Regions from separate parts of the Larkinella bombi genome, predicted to be linked through region 2. Evidence: riboswitches for the same ligand, from Rfam matches in the RefSeq annotation. Region 2 holds a riboswitch; the other holds the start of a gene.
The links. A riboswitch is a leader RNA that binds a small molecule or an ion and turns the genes downstream of it on or off. The one in region 2 is predicted to bind thiamine pyrophosphate.
Positions count from the first base shown of each region.

Region 1: linked by a shared signal. The riboswitch ahead of L0Y31_RS06195 (TonB-dependent receptor) and the one ahead of thiM (hydroxyethylthiazole kinase) in region 2 are both predicted to bind thiamine pyrophosphate.

Region 1 is NZ_CP090557.1:1,456,841-1,462,012, reverse strand. Features, by position in the region: gene L0Y31_RS06210 (hypothetical protein) at 1-103, opposite strand, end outside; gene L0Y31_RS06205 (alpha/beta hydrolase) at 126-785, opposite strand; gene L0Y31_RS06200 (ring-cleaving dioxygenase) at 843-1,781, opposite strand; TPP riboswitch at 1,917-2,012, shown strand; gene L0Y31_RS06195 (TonB-dependent receptor) at 2,120-4,513, shown strand; gene L0Y31_RS06190 (cystathionine gamma-synthase) at 4,583-5,172, opposite strand, start outside.
Region 2 is NZ_CP090557.1:53,770-58,941, reverse strand. Features, by position in the region: gene tenA (thiaminase II) at 1-290, opposite strand, end outside; gene thiD (bifunctional hydroxymethylpyrimidine kinase/phosphomethylpyrimidine kinase) at 303-1,109, opposite strand; gene thiE (thiamine phosphate synthase) at 1,106-1,732, opposite strand; gene thiM (hydroxyethylthiazole kinase) at 1,729-2,535, opposite strand; TPP riboswitch at 2,595-2,697, opposite strand; gene L0Y31_RS00280 (cobyric acid synthase) at 2,774-4,258, shown strand; gene L0Y31_RS00275 (pyridoxal phosphate-dependent aminotransferase) at 4,263-5,172, shown strand, end outside.

The DNA.
Region 1 (5,172 bases), 1.4 Mb from region 2:
GCTCCATCAACTCATTTATTTTCAGGCGCTGGGCCGGAACCTTTGACATAAATTCTTCCGTCATCTCCTGAGGAAGTTCAAATTCTACCATGTAGTGACTCATAAGCGGTAGGTTTGTTTGGGTGTCACTGTTGACCGATAGACAAACCAGGAGTCGGTGTATCGGCTATTAAACTATTAACAATTTTTAGCTCGTCTTCGTTGATCGAGTGCGAAAAATTTTCATACAATTTCATGGTTACTTCTGCGCCCATAGCCCGGAAGACGCCTTCTGACTCAATAACACGTTCTTTAGGAACATGTGAATCTACATCACTACAACCTAGAAAAACGGGTGTTCCGTCAAATTCACCATCATAAAGCCTTGGTGTTCCAGCAGGGCCAATCAAACCGCCGCTTAACCCGAAAATGCCGCCATACGGTAATGGATTACGAGCCGTAAATTCCAAAGCCAGACAGGCCCCCTGCGAAAAGCCCAGCCAATAAATCTGATGGGTTTTAAAGTTATAGTCCGATTGTAACCTGGCTCGCACGCCCGCTAGCGTCATCAGCGCAGAGGAAAGATGCGGTTCATTCGCTTCCATAGGTTGCATGAATGAATAAGGATACCAGCTATTATTGGCTGCCTGCGGCGCAATAAAGGCAAAGCTATCATCATTGATGGCGCGGGAAAGCGAAAGAATGTCTCGTGCCGATCCACCCCGACCGTGTACCATAATCATGACTTTGGTCGCTTTCTCGAGGGGCTTCCCGGCGGTTAGAATATTGTTAGGGTCGTGAATCATAGTCGTGTTGTTTTCAGGCGAATCAGGTATTGTGTTCTGATTCGCCTGAGATTATCCTTACTTTACTTCAATGATGGGTAATGCCGCTTCAATTTTTGCCCGACGGGGTTCATACCATTCAGGCAATTTTAGCGTAGTTCCCAGTGATTCTACCGGTTCGTCAATTGCAAATCCCGGAGGATTGGTAGCCACTTCGAACAAGATACCACCTGGCTCGCGGTAATAAATACTATGGAAATAATTCCGGTCCTGAACCGGAGTTGGATTATAGCCCGCCGTTAACAGTTTTTCGTGAATAGCCAGCTGAGTCGCATCGCTTTCGGTAGCAAAAGCAATGTGGTGAACAGAACCCCCACCCTGCAAGCCACGAACGTCATTCGGTGAATGCTGCACGTCTACATAACTGCCCGAACCTCCTTTACCCGATTGGAACCGGAAGCGCCCAGCTTCTTCGGCAACAAGGGTATGATTCATGCTTTCGGTTAATAACTTAATGGTCTGGTCAACCCGCGATTCGTTAAGCGTAGCCGTATGGAAACCGCGAACCGCAAATTCAGCGGGAATTTTACCGTTGTCATAGCCTTTACGATCATCCGCATCATTGGCCACCAGTTCGACACCCATGCCGTCAAAATCTTCGAAACGTAAATAGGTCTCGTCAAAGCGTTTGTATGGCCCAGCGTACGGAATGCTGGCGTGATTCAGCCGATCCATCCAGAAGCTAAGCGACGCCGACGGAATCGAAAAAGCGGTATATGTCAACTGGCCAACTCCTTTACGACCCCGGTGAATACCTTCGTATGGGAAAAACGTCATGATTGTTCCCGGCGAACCAGTTGCATCCCCGTAGTACAGGTGATAGACATCCGGCGCGTCGAAATTGATTGTTTTCTTCACCAACCGTAAGCCAAGGACCCCGGTATAGAAGTCGACGTTGCGTTGAGCGGTACCGGCAAGAGCCGTAATATGATGAAGACCAGTGATGAGCGTTTCCATAGTATTGTGAATAGTTTAAAGGGTGAAAATGTTTACTACAAATTAAATGTAATTACATTTAATGTTTATACATTATTTGAAAAAAAATAGTTCATAGCGTTCAAAAGATCTTTATTCAGCTTACCTTTGTCCATCTAATCTTCTAAGGGGTGCCTTATAACAACGGGCTGAGATTATACCCATTGAACCTGATCCGGGTAATGCTGGCGAAGGGAAGAAGTCTGATTCACAGACACTTGTGAATCGGCGTATTCAACTCAATATACCTTATTCAACCAAACGGTAGGTTTGGCCCCTTTGCCTATGCGTCTCTTTTCATAATCATGAAAAAAGTTACGATGAAACGGCATTCTGTTTATCGTTTATGCATGACGGCTCTAACGGGCTTGTTGTATCTGCCCGCCTGGGCACAGTTTACGCTATCAGGCACCATAAAAGATGCCGAAGGAGGCGTTTTGCCCGGCACTGCCGTGCTGATTGAAGGAACGTACAAAGGCACATCGGCTGATACCCGGGGCTCCTATCGCCTTACCAATCTCCAGGCTGGGACGTATCGCATTCGGGTTTCGCTATTAGGATTTGAACCAGTGGTAAAAGAAGTTACCGTAAACAGGAACGAAACCGAATCGTTTGAACTGCAAAAAAGTGTAATTGTCGTTGACGAAGTAATTGTAAGTGCCACGCGGGTAGACCAGAAATCAGGCGTCGCTTACACGAACGTAACGCGAAAGGAACTGGAAAAACAAAACCTGGGACAGGATATACCACTTCTGCTCAACTTTACGCCCTCGCTGGTAACCACGTCGGATGCGGGTGCAGGCGTTGGCTACACAGGTTTCCGGATTCGTGGCTCCGATGCCACGCGGGTGAACGTAACCGTAAATGGTATTCCGTATAATGATGCGGAGTCGCAAGGGACTTTCTGGGTTAACATGCCCGATATTGCTTCGTCGGTCAGCAGCATCCAGATTCAGCGGGGCGTCGGTACATCAACCAACGGTGCGGGCGCTTTTGGAGCGTCGGTCAACGTGCAGACCAACAGCTTTGAAAAAGATGCCTACGGCGAAGTAGACGCGTCGGCGGGTTCATTCAACACGCTGAAAACGACCGTAAAGGCGGGTTCAGGTTTGCTCAATAATCATTTTGTGGTTGATGCGCGGCTGTCCCGAATCGTTTCAGACGGGTATATTGATCGCGCTTCTTCCAACCTAAAATCGTTTTACGTGTCGGGAGGCTGGTACGGTAAAAAGAGCTTTGTCCGGCTCAATGTGTTTTCGGGTGCCGAACGAACCTACCAGGCATGGGATGGCGTACCAGAGAAGCTATTGAAAACGAACCGCACTTATAACGCGTATACCTACGAAAATGAGGTTGATAACTACCAGCAGGACCACTACCAACTTATTTCTTCGCACGAACTAAGTCGGAACTGGCGATTAAATGCGTCCCTGCATTACACCAAAGGGCGGGGTTATTACGAGCAATTCCGGGAAGGCGAAGATTTTGAAACCTATAATCTGAAGCCTATTGTTATTGGCGATTCGGTGATCAACACAACGGATTTAATCCGGCGGCGCTGGCTGGACAATGACTTTTACGGCGGTGTTTTCTCGCTGGATTATAACAGTTTCGGCAAGCTAACGGCAAACATTGGCGGCGGCTGGAACCGGTACGAAGGCAAGCACTTTGGGGAGATTATCTGGTCGCGTTTTGCCAGTACGAGCAACATTCGGGATCGCTACTACGATAACGACGCGGCTAAAACGGATTTCAACCTCTACGGAAAAGCTTTTTATCAGTTTACGCCCAAGTTCAACGCTTACGTTGATTTACAGATTCGTACTGTTGGTTACTCATTCTTGGGTCGAGCAGTGGGGCTAAATGGCCAAATTCGCGATGTGCAGCAAGATGCTTCGCTCTCGTTTTTTAACCCGAAAGCGGGACTGACCTATACCTTGAACGACCAAAGCTCAGTTTACGCTTCCTACGGCGTTGGTAACCGGGAGCCGAATCGGGACGATTACACGCAATCGTCGGCAAATAGTCGTCCTAAAGCTGAAACACTGCACGATTGGGAAGCTGGTTACCGCTTGCAAACGCAGAAACTGGCCTTCAACGCCAATTTATACTACATGAAATACCGGAACCAACTGGTATTAACAGGCCAAATCAACGACGTTGGTGCGCAAAACCGCGTGAACGTGCCTAATAGCTACCGCTTGGGAATCGAGTTGGAAGCGGGTGCTTTACTGGTTAAAAATCTCCGCTGGCTGGTCAATACGACTCTGAGTCAGAACAAGATTATGAATTTCACCGAGTACGTTGATAACTACGATACGGGTGAGCAGCAGGTGACGAACTTCAGCAAAACGGATATCAGCTTCTCCCCCAACGTCATTGTGGGTTCACAACTGCTTTACACGCCTGTGAAAGGTCTTGAATTGGGCTTTCTGTCAAAATTTGTAGGCAAGCAATACCTGGATAATACCTCGAATGAAAATCGGACAATAGATCCTTACTTCGTAAACGACATTCGGATTATTTACACGCTAAAGCCCAAATTCATGAATGAAGTGGCGTTCACGTTGTTAGTAAACAACGTTTTCGGTGAGCTTTATGAGTCCAATGGCTATACCTACAGTTTTATTTCGGAGAGCCAGCGAACGACGGAAAACGTCTATTACCCGCAGGCAACCGCGAATTTCCTGGCAGGAATCCGAATAAAATTCTAAAATGATAAAGAATAAAAAGCGCTCTGGAATTCATAGGTTGAGTTCCAGAGCGCTTTTTTGTGCATTAATCTAGGCTTCGATGGCCTGCCGCAAGTCTTCAATCAAGTCGTCAACGTCTTCGATGCCAACGCTCAGGCGAATCAGCGTGTCTTTCAGGCCATTTTTTTCGCGATCTTCTTTCGGAATGCTGGCGTGCGTCATGGAAGCCGGGTGCGTGCAGAGCGATTCAACGCCGCCCAGCGATTCGCCTAGCGAAAAGACGTTGAAGTTCTCCATCACTTTTATGGCTTCGGGCAGCGAGTCGCCGAGTAATTCAAAGGAAACCATCCCCCCGAAGTCGCGCATCTGGCGTTTGGCTAACTCGTGCTGCGGGTGGGTTTCCAATCCTGGATAGTTGACCTGGCTCACTTTAGGGTGATCGGCTAGAAAACGGGCCACTTTCAGGGCATTTTCGCAGTGGCGCTGCATCCGGATGTGCAGGGTTTTGACGCCCCGGAGAACCAGAAAACAATCCTGCGGACCCGGTACCGCCCCGCAGGCATTCTGAATAAACGTCAATCGTTTAGCCGTATCTTCGTCATTGGTGATAATGGCTCCCATTACCGTATCGGAGTGGCCGCCGAGGTATTTGGTTACGGAATGCAACACCACGTCAGCGC
Region 2 (5,172 bases):
GGCTGAATTGCGTACAACGAAAAATACGTCTCGTGCAGCACCCGCTCCACGCGGATGGCGTTCTCAGCAAATTGCGTCAGCAAAAGAATATCGGCGGGCGTATCAGCTTTAACGGCCAGTTGCGCCAGTGCCCGGCTGAAATCAGTCAGGTAAAGCGCATCTTGCTGGATATAGTACTGAAAATGAGTCGCTGGCAGCGTTCCGGCACCGAGATCGCGCACAAAGCCGTGGGCTAGAATTGCTTCGTAAATAGGCTTAATTTGCTGCCAGAGTTGGTCGGTAAAGCGCATTACTAATACAGGTTAATTCCAGGAATTGTAAAAATGATGAACGGGTCCGTGGCCGTGCCCCAGCGTGTAATCGGCTCCTGCTTTCAGGGCAGCAGTCAGGTAAGTTTTGGCGGCATCGACGGCTGCTGGCATGGGTAGTCCTTTAGCCAGTCCGGCGGCGATGGCCGAGGATAAGGTGCAGCCCGTACCGTGGGAGTTGGGCGTTTCGACGCGTTGGGTTGGGTATAGGTATTGCTCCTCCGCCGAGATATACAGCAAATCGGTACTTTTTTCGTCGGCTAGATGACCTCCTTTTACTAAAACCGCTCCCGGAAACAGTTGAGACAAAGCTGCAGCCGCCTCTTCCATGTCGGCAAACGTCTGAATGGGTTGGTTCAGGAGCACGCTGGCTTCCGGAATGTTTGGCGTCAGGAGCGAGGCGAGGGGTAACAGTTCGGTCTTTAGCGCGTCGATGGCTTCGTCCTTCAACAGTTTGTCGCCGCTGGTGGCCACCATCACCGGATCAATAACCAGATTGGTAATTCCGAACTCCGTCACCATGTTGGCCACCACCGAAATGACATCAGGCGAGTGCAGCATTCCAATTTTGACCGCATCGGCCCCGATATCGCTTAACACCGCTTTCAACTGCTCGGCAATGAAGGCGGGCGGCACGGCGTGGATGGCGCTGACGCCCCGGGTGTTCTGCGCCGTCAACGCGGTCAGCACCGAAAGGCCGTAGCAACCCAACGCGGCAAACGTTTTCAGATCGGCCTGAATACCGGCCCCACCGCCGCTGTCGGAGCCGGCAATGGTGAGCACTTTGGTGTATGTTTTCATCGGGATTGTTCTAGTAAAGCAAACAGTTCGCGGGTGGCTTCGTAGGGGCAAGGCTGGCCGCAAATGGCCGACACCACGGCTACACCCGTGACGCCGGTTTGCATAACTTTTTGAATGTTAATGGGGTGGATGCCGCCAATGGCAAAAGTCGGAAAGCGGGTTAGCGCGCAAATTTCTCTTAGTCCTTCGATACCCAGCACACTGGAAGTATCCTGTTTAGTGCCGGTGGGAAAAATAGCCGCAACGCCTAAATAATCAACGTCTAAATCCTGGGCCGCCAGTAATTCAGTCCGGTTGTTAATGGACAGGCCAACGATCTTATTCGGCCCCAGCAGCGAGCGAACCAGATGGTAGGGCATGTCGTCCTGACCGACGTGAACGCCATCGGCATCAACGGCCAGGGCAATGTCCACGCGGTCGTTGATGATGAGTTTGGCGTCGTATTTCTGGGTAATGGCCTTCAACTGAAAACCCAGTTCCAGAAACGCTCGCGTCGAAAGGTTCTTTTCGCGGAGCTGCACCCAGCGAACCCCCGCCCGACAGGCTTCCTCGACCACGAACGGCAGCGTATGACCCGCCTGCTGGCTAATGACGCTGTCCGTTACCAGATAAATCGGACTCACAGAAAATGGAGTTTAAGGGATTCAGAAATATGCCGGAACGGAAGCTGATAAAGCACATCCAGAAAATGGAGTTGCAGGCTACCCGGACCCGACGACCGTTGCGCGGCCAGTTCGCCCGCGATGCCCATGACGGCCATGCCGTGAACCGCCGCCGCAAACGGGTCGCTGTTGACGGCCGAAAAAGCCGCAATGAGGGCAGTGGCGGTGCAGCCCATGCCAGTTACTTTTGTCAGCATCGGGTGGCCATTGTCGATAACGGCTACCTGCTCGCCCGAAACAATGTAGTCGCTGGCGCCGCTGACGACCACCACGCTCCCCGTTGCCTGACTGAGCTGGCGAGCACTGTCTAGCGCTGCCGACGAGCCGTGGGTACTGTCAACGCCCTTGGTTTGGGCGTTCAGGCCAGCCAGCGCCATGATTTCCGAGGCATTGCCCCGAATGATGGTTGGGGAGGCTAGTTCTAACAATTCACGACTGACTTGATTGCGGTAAGTGGTCGCGCCAACGCCAACAGGATCGAACACGATGGGTTTCCCCAGGGATTTAGCTTTCGGCATCGCCCGTTTCATGCCCGCAACAAAATTGGTATCGAGCGTGCCAATGTTAACTACCAGAGCGCTGGCAATGGTCACGAACTCTTCAACTTCTTCCGCCGAGTGTACCATTGCCGGGGACGCACCGAGTGCCAGCAAGGCGTTGGCCGTGTTATTCATGACCACGAAGTTGGTAATGCTTTGCACAAGAGGAGCCTGCGAACGGATTTGTTCGAGGTCATTCCATATGGTTTGATCGGATAAAGTCATAATGCTGTTTGACGGGTGAAAACAGCAACTTTAGAAGAGAAGGCCGCTTCTGAACGCGCAGGAGCCAGCTAACTTTTCCCTACGGCCGTACGAACGGCATCAGGTTTTGAGGGTATTATCTCAGTCAGACCAGCCATTGGACCGACACCCCTAAAGTTGTTCGCCAAAGGTAGGGTATTTTGGCAAACATTAAAGTTTTACCTTCGTGCTTTCTTAGTGAGAGATTAATCGAGGATTGATGCGTCTACCAAAACTTCGCCCCATTATGTTTGTCGGCACGGCTTCCGACGTTGGGAAAAGTGTGATTACCGCTGGATTTTGCCGGATTTTCAAGCAGGATGGCTACGAACCCGCGCCGTTCAAAGCGCAGAACATGTCGCTCAACAGCTTTGCCACGCCAGACGGTCTGGAGATTGGGCGGGCACAGGCGGTGCAGGCCGAAGCGGCGGGGATTCCCTGCCATACCGACATGAATCCCGTGCTGCTCAAACCCACCAACGATAAAAGTTCGCAGGTGATTCTGAACGGTAAACCGATTGGTAATCAGTCGGCCTACGATTATTTTATGGGCAATGACCGCAGCGAATTGTTTGCCGCCGTGAAGCAGGCTTTTGACCGGTTATCCAGTCGCTATTCGCCGGTGGTGATGGAAGGGGCGGGTAGTATTTCGGAACTAAACCTGAAACACCGGGACATTACTAACCTGCGCATGGCCCTCCACGCCGGGGCGGCAACCTACCTCATTGGCGACATCGACCGGGGCGGGATTTTCGGCAGCGTGTACGGAAGCATCGCTCTGCTGACACCGGAAGAACGGCAGTGCATCAAAGGTATTTTGGTCAATAAATTTCGGGGCGACAGTCGGCTTTTTGAGGACGGAAGGCGGATGCTGGAAGAACTGACGGGCGTTCCGGTGGTGGGCGTTCTACCTTATTTTCGGGATATTTTTATCGAAGAGGAAGACTCGGTTTCGCTGGAAAACAAGTACCGGTCGGCGGTGAGTGGCAAAGTCAACGTGGCGGTTATTTTGCTGAAGCGTCTGTCTAACTTCACGGATTTCGACCGGCTGGAAAAAGACCCGCGCGTCAATTTATATTACACGAATCAGCCCGACGAAATCGCCAAAGCCGATATTGTAATTTTGCCCGGTAGTAAGAACACAATCGACGATTTACTGACGATCAAAAACAACGGCGTGGCGCAGGCGATTTACACGGCTCATAAAAATGGAAAAACGGTAATTGGTATTTGCGGTGGTTACCAGATGCTGGGCGAAACGATTGAAGATCCCGACCACGTTGAAGGCAGCATTGAGGCGGTTCCGGGTTTGGGCTTACTGCCCGTGCGGACTATTTTGCAGCCTACCAAGACTACGCAGCAGCAGCAGTTTGCTTTTAGAAATAGTTCTGAAACCTGTTTGGGCTACGAAATTCACATGGGCCATACCACCGTCCGGGGCGAAGTGCAGCCACTTGCGTACTTGCCCGATGGCCGAACGGATGGCTATTTTCTGAGTTCGAAATGCTGGGGGACTTACCTGCATGGCATTCTGGACAACAACGCGGTGGTCGATGAGTTGCTGGCTGACTATACCAGTCAATTAAGTGACCAGACGTTTGATTTCCGGCAGTTTAAAGACCAGCAGTACGACCGGCTGGCTGAGGTCATTCGGGCGAATGTGGATATGGATCAGATTTACGCGAGCTTGCAACTTACTGACTAACAGGATGCTTCACGGACACGGAGACGATAGTTACCGTCATTCTTCAACCATAATCGCGGATTTCAGTACCAACGTCTGGTACGGCGGCGAACCCAAAGGGCTGAAAGAGCACCTGTTCAGCCAGTGGGCGACCATTAACCGGTACCCGGAAGTGGTAGCCGAAAGTCTGGTTCAAAAGGTGGCCAGTCACCACGGGATCAAGCCCGAACAGGTGCTGGTCAACAGCGGGACGACGGAAAGTATTTACCTGCTGGCTCAGGCGTTTGCCGGTCGAAAAACGACCATTGTTGTGCCCGCTTTTGCGGAATACGAAGACGCCTGCCGGATGCACAATCACGAGCTGACATTTATGCCCTGGAATGCGTTGGCGGACCTACCACCCCTGATAAGCGATCTGGTTTTTATCTGCAATCCCAACAATCCCACCGGCGCTACCTTCGCGCAACTGGCGGCTTGGATAAGTCAGAATCCCAAGACGCTTTTCGTGGTCGATGAGGCGTTTATTGACTTCACTGTTGGCCTGCCCACCATGATTGCGGAACTGTCCTGGTACGATAATCTGGTCGTAATGCATTCGATGACTAAAGCCTATGCCATACCGGGACTGCGTTTGGGCTACCTCGTCGGCACGCCCGAACTCATAGAGCGCCTGAAAGCCCTGAAACAACCCTGGACGGTAAACACGATGGCGCTGGAAGCAGGAAAGTTTATTTTTGACCAATACGATTCGATTCAGTTGCCAGTCAGGCAGTTGCTTGCCGACAAAGATGACTTTGTGGCCGATCTGCGGGAAAATAAGGCCTTTCGGGTGTACAACAGCGAGACTCATTTTTTTCTGGCCGAAACACGCACCGGCACTGCCGCCGCCCTGAAGCAATTTTTAATTAAACAGCATGGCCTGCTTATCCGGGATG